Regions from separate parts of the Paenibacillus nuruki genome, predicted to be linked through region 1. Evidence: predicted binding sites of a transcription regulator. Region 1 holds the regulator's gene; the other holds the start of a gene.
The links. Region 1 encodes CtsR, which represses protease genes until heat stress. Its sites were predicted from a motif close to ATGGTCAATAAAGGTCAAACA; they were not measured.

Region 1 (3,434 bases):
CTGATTCATAATAGCCAGTGCAGGTAGATGGAGCATTACAGACACTCTAAGCCCTGTACCTACATTAGTTGGACAACTTGTCAGATAACCTCTGCGATCATCGAAAGCAAAGTCCACTACTTCTTCAAAAGCATCATCAATTTGAGTCGCACGTTCCCATGCTTCTTGCAATTGAAATCCAGGATATAAACACTGGATACGCAAATGATCTTCTTCATTTACCATGATACTAACAGATTCATCATCGGTTAGCAGAACAGCTCCACTTTTGGAATCATTCAGTAAATTGGGACTGATCAAATGTTTCTCCATTAACACTTGGCGATCTACATCTTCTAATTCATCTAAAAGCAATGGCTCGAACGGTCCCAAATCTTGAAGTGCTTCATTACTCAACACTTCTGTTAACTGGTTCCGTACATCTTGCGCCTGCTCCATATTTGCCAGAATCGGGAAAGGGTGATGTATCAGATTACGGGCTATACGCACCCGACTACTGATCACAACATCCGAATATTCTCCGCCCTTTTGCATCCAATCGCTCAAAGGTTTTTCTGTAAAACGGAGATTCGGCATAAGTTATTCCTCCTTATGACTCCTGTGAAATTTGTTTTTCTAGCTCGCGTATTTCATCTCTCAAATGTGCGGCTTCTTCAAATTCCTCTTCAGCAATACGTTCTTTTAATTCTTGCTTTAAGTCACTCATTTGACGCTTGATTTTAACTTTGACTCCACTTCGTTTAGGAAGCTTGCCAGCATGAGAAGTGCTGCCATGTACTCTTTTAAAAGAGGATCTAATTGATTATCAAACGTTTTATAACATGAACTACACCCAAATCGTCCTAATTTACGAAATTGAGTATATGTCATACCACATTCTTCACAATGAACATCTTCACTACATTGCCCGGCAAGTTGCCCTTTACTACTAGAATCAAAATCCATTAGACCAGATAGTAGACTATGAATCGAAAAGCCTCCGGAAGTTCCCGGAATCAATTCGCCTTTTTCACGAGCACAAGTCTCACAAATATGAAACTCATTTTTTTCACCGTTAACAATTTTAGTAAAATGAAGAGTTGCCGGTCTTACCTGACATTCTTGACAAATCATCACGTATTGCCCCTTTCTCCCGAATGATTAGGGACGAAGCAATGCAATTAACATCGCCTTCATCATTCTTGCACGGATCTCATCCCTGTAGGGAAGCTTGATCGAAATAACATCTCTACATACTGCTGCACGCATCAGTTCTGCTTCACGATTGGAAATGACTCTAGCTTCAAGTAACTGATATACCAAACCTTCAGCAGCTGTCTGGCTCATATGCTGTCCAATACTCTCATGAATATGAGTATGAAGAATAGCTTGAGCAGGCAATTCAAGACGCCGGATACGAATATAACCACCGCCACCGCGCTTGCTTTCAACCAGATATCCTTTTTCCAATGTAAAACGTGTACTAATTACATAATTGATCTGCGAAGGTACACAAGAGAATTGATCAGCTAAATCATTACGCTGTATCTCGACTGCTCCCTCTCCACTATCTTGCAGCATTCGTTTTAGATATTGTTCGATAATGTCGGAGATATTACGCATTGTATATTCCTCCATCATGTTTAAAACATTTACTTATTCTAACTTTGATCCATTTATCATAAGTTCAAAATAGCAGATAGATATCACTTAACCATAAACCTAATCGTAAGAAACCAAAGAAGATATACAGTTTGATGATACAGCAATAGATTCATGAATAATCTGATCATTATAATCAAAAGTTCATAAATCCTATTTAACATCAAACCATCAGGTATATTCATATCTCGCAATAACTAGATCAGTTATTATTTTGAATAGTCGCTGACTTTGACTTTCTTTGACTTTAATTAATTATAACATATTTTCAGAATTTGCCAAGGGGTTTAGACAAAATATAATATAGAAAATCATATTTTTAAGAATTTAGTTGTATACAACCTATCAGAAATAAAAATTAGTTGCAAGTATCCCTTGACACTTTTTTTAAAAGTACGCTACAATACAACAAATTCAATACTATGAAACGGCCATCGAAAGGAATCCAACCTGGAGGCGTTCTCGGCAAGAAGCAGCAAAGAAATGATAGATTTCTACTTGTTGCTTCCTAAGTTAAACGGTTTTCGCCCGTTATCGCGAAACCTAAGAGGATCAGATACTATAAAGTATTTGATCAAGTTGGGTGGCACCGCGAGCAAAAAGCTCCTCGTCCCAAGTGATGAGGAGCTTTTTTGTGCATTTTACCTTTCAATTTGAAAAAGGAGCGGTGATTTATGTTAGACATCCAGTATATTAAAAATCATTTTACAGAACTACAAGAGGTGGCTGATCAGAAAAAAATAGACGTATCGATCACAACTCTTCTTGAAAAAAACCAGCTCAAAAATCAATATTTACAGCAGATCGAACAATTGCGTCAGCAACGAAATCAGTTAACACATACTATTAGTGGTCATATGCAACAACAGTCGTTATTACCTATAGAAACGATCCAAGCCCTTAAAGATCAAGTCAAACAAATCAATCAAGAACTTCAACAATTGGAACAAGAAAGTAAAGTTGTTCAACAGGAATATACTCAACTGATGGAACTTGTTCCTAATTATGTTTCTCCAGACACGCCTCAAGGACAATCGGATAAAGATAATGTAGTCATTCGTACATGGAGTACACCACCAGAGTTCCCATTCGCTTTTAAAGATCATATAGAACTAGGTGAGATCCATCAGATGATCGATACTTCTAGAGGAGTAAGAGTAGCGGGGAGTCGTAATTATTATTTAACAGGTATAGGTGCTTTGCTACATCGGGCAGTACAACAACTCGCTTTGGATCTATTACTGGCCAAAGGTTATCTTCCTATGGAGGTTCCTACGTTAGTAAGAAGTTCGGCTCTAAGCAATACAGCTTTCTTTCCTTTAGGAATAGATCAGACTTTTAAAATAGAAAACGAAGATAAATGGTTAACAGGAACTTCTGAAGTAGCTCTCGTCTCTTATTATCAAAATGAGATCATTGACCTTTCTCAAGGTGCTATTCGATTAGCCGCTGTTTCTCAAAATTTCCGTAGCGAAGTAGGATCAACAGGTAAAGACGTGCGGGGACTATATAGAGTTCATCAATTCGCCAAAGTAGAACAAGTCATTTTCTGCGAAGCAAATGCTGAAATATCTGAACACATTCACCAAGAGATTACAGCTAATGCTGAAGAGTTACTTCAATTATTAGAACTTCCTTATCAAGTGGTAGCCGTATGTACAGGAGACATGTCTCAAAAAACCTACAAACAATATGATATTGAAACATGGATGCCGAGCAGACAAAGTTACGGAGAAACCCATTCTTCTTCTAATATTCATGATTTTCAAGCTAGACGAGCCAATATACGTTAC
Region 2 (3,434 bases), 930 kb from region 1:
ATTGGCAACGGTGGGAACAGTAGCGGTTCTGCCAGGTACTTCTTCTACGGTGCAAGCTGCAACAACCAAAGCTTCTACTGCGAAGTCAGCTATTCATGTACAAGTGGAAGGCAAAGCAATTGCAACTACAGGGATTGTAAGTGCGAATGGTAGCTCATTGCTTCCTTTGAAAGCTACAGCCAAAGCAATCGGTGCTACAGTCACTTTCAATGCGAAAGAGAAAACAGTAACAGTGACAAAAGATAAACACAAAGCATCTTTTGCTCTAGGATCAGGTTCAGATGACGGTGTATTTGTGACATTGGATGGTAGTACCATTGGGGATAGTTATGATGCCAAAATAGTCAACGGTACTTCTTATGTAGCAATCAAAGCCGTGACAGATCAATTGGGATATCGTGCGGTATGGAATGGTGCTACACGTACTGTAAATATAACCAAAGAGGGCTTAAACAATATTGAAGTAACAACAACCACTCTAAAACCAACCAAAACGAATAATTATACAGAGACCAATATTAAATATCCAGTGGTATCCGGTCTAGACAATGCAGAAGCTGAAGCAGCGATTAATAAAGCTTTTGCAGCACACGCTCAAACGTATTTAGAAAAAGTACAAAAACAAGCTAAAGAATTTGGTGCACCTCCTAAAGATTCAGTTATCACTTATGAAATCGATAGCGGTTATAAAATAACGTACAATCGTAATGGTGTACTAAGTATCCTAGTGACTGATTATGAATATCTTGGTGGTGCGCATGGTAGTTCTATACAAACAGGCATGACATTCTCATTAAAAGATGGCAAGCAAATTCAATTAGGCGACTTGCTCAAATCCAATAGCAATTATCGTAAAGATATCGACAAAATTATCAATGCTCAAATGAAAAAAAATGGAGATCTTTACTTTAAAGATAGTTTTAAAGGAATTGCTGCTAATCAAGGATACTATTTAACAGATAGCGGAATCACTCTGTTTTTCCAACAATATGATATCGCACCTTATGCAGCAGGTATGCCAGAATTCCCGATTACTTTCAAACAAGTGTTGCCATCAGGCGTGAATCCACTTGATGCATACAAAGCTTAAATAAAAAAGTATACAAAAAAGCCTCCGGTTTATACCCCGGAGGCTTTTTTGCGTGTTGTTCCAGCATGCTGGAGTAAAATTATACCCCTTGTGGAGGTGTATTTTCAATCACTTTATCAACGATACCGTAATCTTTTGCTTCAGCAGCAGTCATAAAGTAATCGCGGTCTGTATCTTTTTCGATACGTTCCAACGGTTGACCTGTACGTTCTGCTAGAATTTTATTCAATTTATCACGCATTTTAAGAATACGACGAGCACGGATTTCGATATCTGTTGCTTGTCCTTGTGCTCCACCAAGTGGTTGGTGAATCATAATCTCGCTGTTAGGCAATGCAAAACGTTTACCTTTAGCACCAGCGTTAAGTAAAAATGCGCCCATACTTGCCGCCATACCTACACAGATGGTAGATACATCAGCTTTGATAAATTGCATTGTATCGTAAATAGCCATTCCCGCAGTGATCGAACCGCCTGGACTGTTAACATATAGGTGGATGTCTTTCTCCGGGTCTTCGGCTTCCAGAAACAGCAATTGTGCGATAATCGCATTGGCTACAACATCATTGACTTCAGAACCGAGAAAAATAATGCGGTCTTTTAACAGACGAGAGTAAATGTCATAGGCACGTTCCCCACGACTGCTTTGTTCAACGACCATTGGAATATAACTCACTAGAAACCCTCCTTCAAAGTTGTACATCATCAATAGAATAATTATAGATCAAATATTGTATTAGAAGATACTCATTGTTCTTACCACATTATAGGATAATTCAAACCAAAAGTCAAAGAAAGTCAAACTATCCTGACCAAAAGTGAAGGAACTTCTGCAAAATAGGTTAATGAAGAAGAGAGCAACCTAATTTTGGGTATAAAAATAACCAGCATCGGCTGGTTGAAGGGTATTCTGCGTTTATAGGTAATTCACTTAATGTTGCGCAAATACTTCTACGATAGGATAGAACATAGTAAGTACGTACATAATCGTATTGATCATAAAAACAACACTGCATTATAACTTAATTAAATGGCGCGCCCGCCAAGAATCGAACTTGGATCTCAGGCTTCGGAGGCCTACGTCATATCCATTGGACCACGGGCGCATGTAAAACAGCAGTACGATTGATTATAGGATATCTACCTATAAAAAGCAAGTTGACGATTCATACCATAATCAAGAAAAACGATAACATCAACCTCTCACAGAATAGTTGCATGAAAAACTTGCTTCTGCATGGAAAATTGGTTAAGATAGACGTGGGACTTAAAAAGTTACGCCGGGACGTTTTAAGTCCAATTTATTGAATAACGGATATAATGGACACTGAGCGAGATAAGTTGCAGGAGTGGAATGCATGCGAAAAATATTAGAAATACAAAAGCAGCTTCTGCCCGATCTCACCGAAGTACTCAAAAAAAGATATACGATTCTGCATCAGGTTATGATGGTAGGGCTGGTTGGAAGAAGATCACTCGCCACATCGCTTAATATGACTGAACGCGTCTTACGTGCAGAGACCGATCTTCTCAAATCGCAAGGATTGCTTGAGATTGAAAGTACGGGAATGAAGGTTAGTGAAGCAGGCAAGCAATTGCTTGATGAACTTGAGCCTATTATTCAGGAACTGCTTGGATTATCCAATCTGGAAGAACGTATTCGCACTTTCTATAAGCTGAGACAAGTCATTGTCGTTCCTGGTGATAGTGACATATCTATTATGGCTAAGCAAGAGCTTGGACGAGCAGGAGCCAAAGCGCTGCTCAGTGTAATCCGTGAGGACGATGTCGTTGCTGTAACAGGAGGCTTTACATTAGCTGAAGTCGCCGAGCAACTCAGTCCATCCATACCGGCACCTCTCAAGAATGCCTGGTTTGTACCGGCAAGAGGCGGACTTGGAGAGAGTATGGAATTTCAGGCGAATTCGATTGCTTCCACTATGGCAAAGCGTGTAGGCGCACAGTATCGGTTATTGCATATTCCCGATTTGTTACGTGAAGATGCTTACGAATTGCTTTATCAGGATCAGAATATCCGTGAAATTGTGGGTCTGATTCGTAAAGCACGTATCATTATGCACGGAATCGGAGATGCGATGGAGATGGTGCGTCGCCGTAGACTTGAACCCGAGGCAGCGGAAGAAATTCATGCCGCTGGAGCTGTTGCTGAATCATTCGGTCATTATTTTAATGAACAGGGTGAGACGGTGCACCAGATGTTGACGATGGGACTTCAGCTCGATGATATTTCCAAAGCGGAAGTGGTTATCGGTATTGCTGGAGGCCGTAGCAAGGCCAAATCGATTCATGCTGTACTCAAATTCGGTCAGGAAGATATTCTGGT

Region 2: the regulator CtsR is predicted to act here: its motif matches at 1,875-1,895, upstream of clpP (ATP-dependent Clp endopeptidase proteolytic subunit ClpP).

The regions. Positions count from the first base shown of each region.
Region 1 is NZ_OY725677.1:5,008,098-5,011,531, reverse strand. It holds gene mcsB (protein arginine kinase) at 1-576, opposite strand, end outside; partial or broken gene mcsA (protein-arginine kinase activator protein McsA) at 590-1,113, opposite strand; gene RCP16_RS22145 (CtsR family transcriptional regulator) at 1,141-1,602, opposite strand; gene serS (serine--tRNA ligase) at 2,316-3,434, shown strand, end outside.
Region 2 is NZ_OY725677.1:4,080,837-4,084,270, reverse strand. It holds gene RCP16_RS18070 (stalk domain-containing protein) at 1-1,090, shown strand, start outside; gene clpP (ATP-dependent Clp endopeptidase proteolytic subunit ClpP) at 1,170-1,766, opposite strand; tRNA gene RCP16_RS18060 (tRNA-Arg) at 2,122-2,196, opposite strand; gene RCP16_RS18055 (sugar-binding transcriptional regulator) at 2,449-3,434, shown strand, end outside.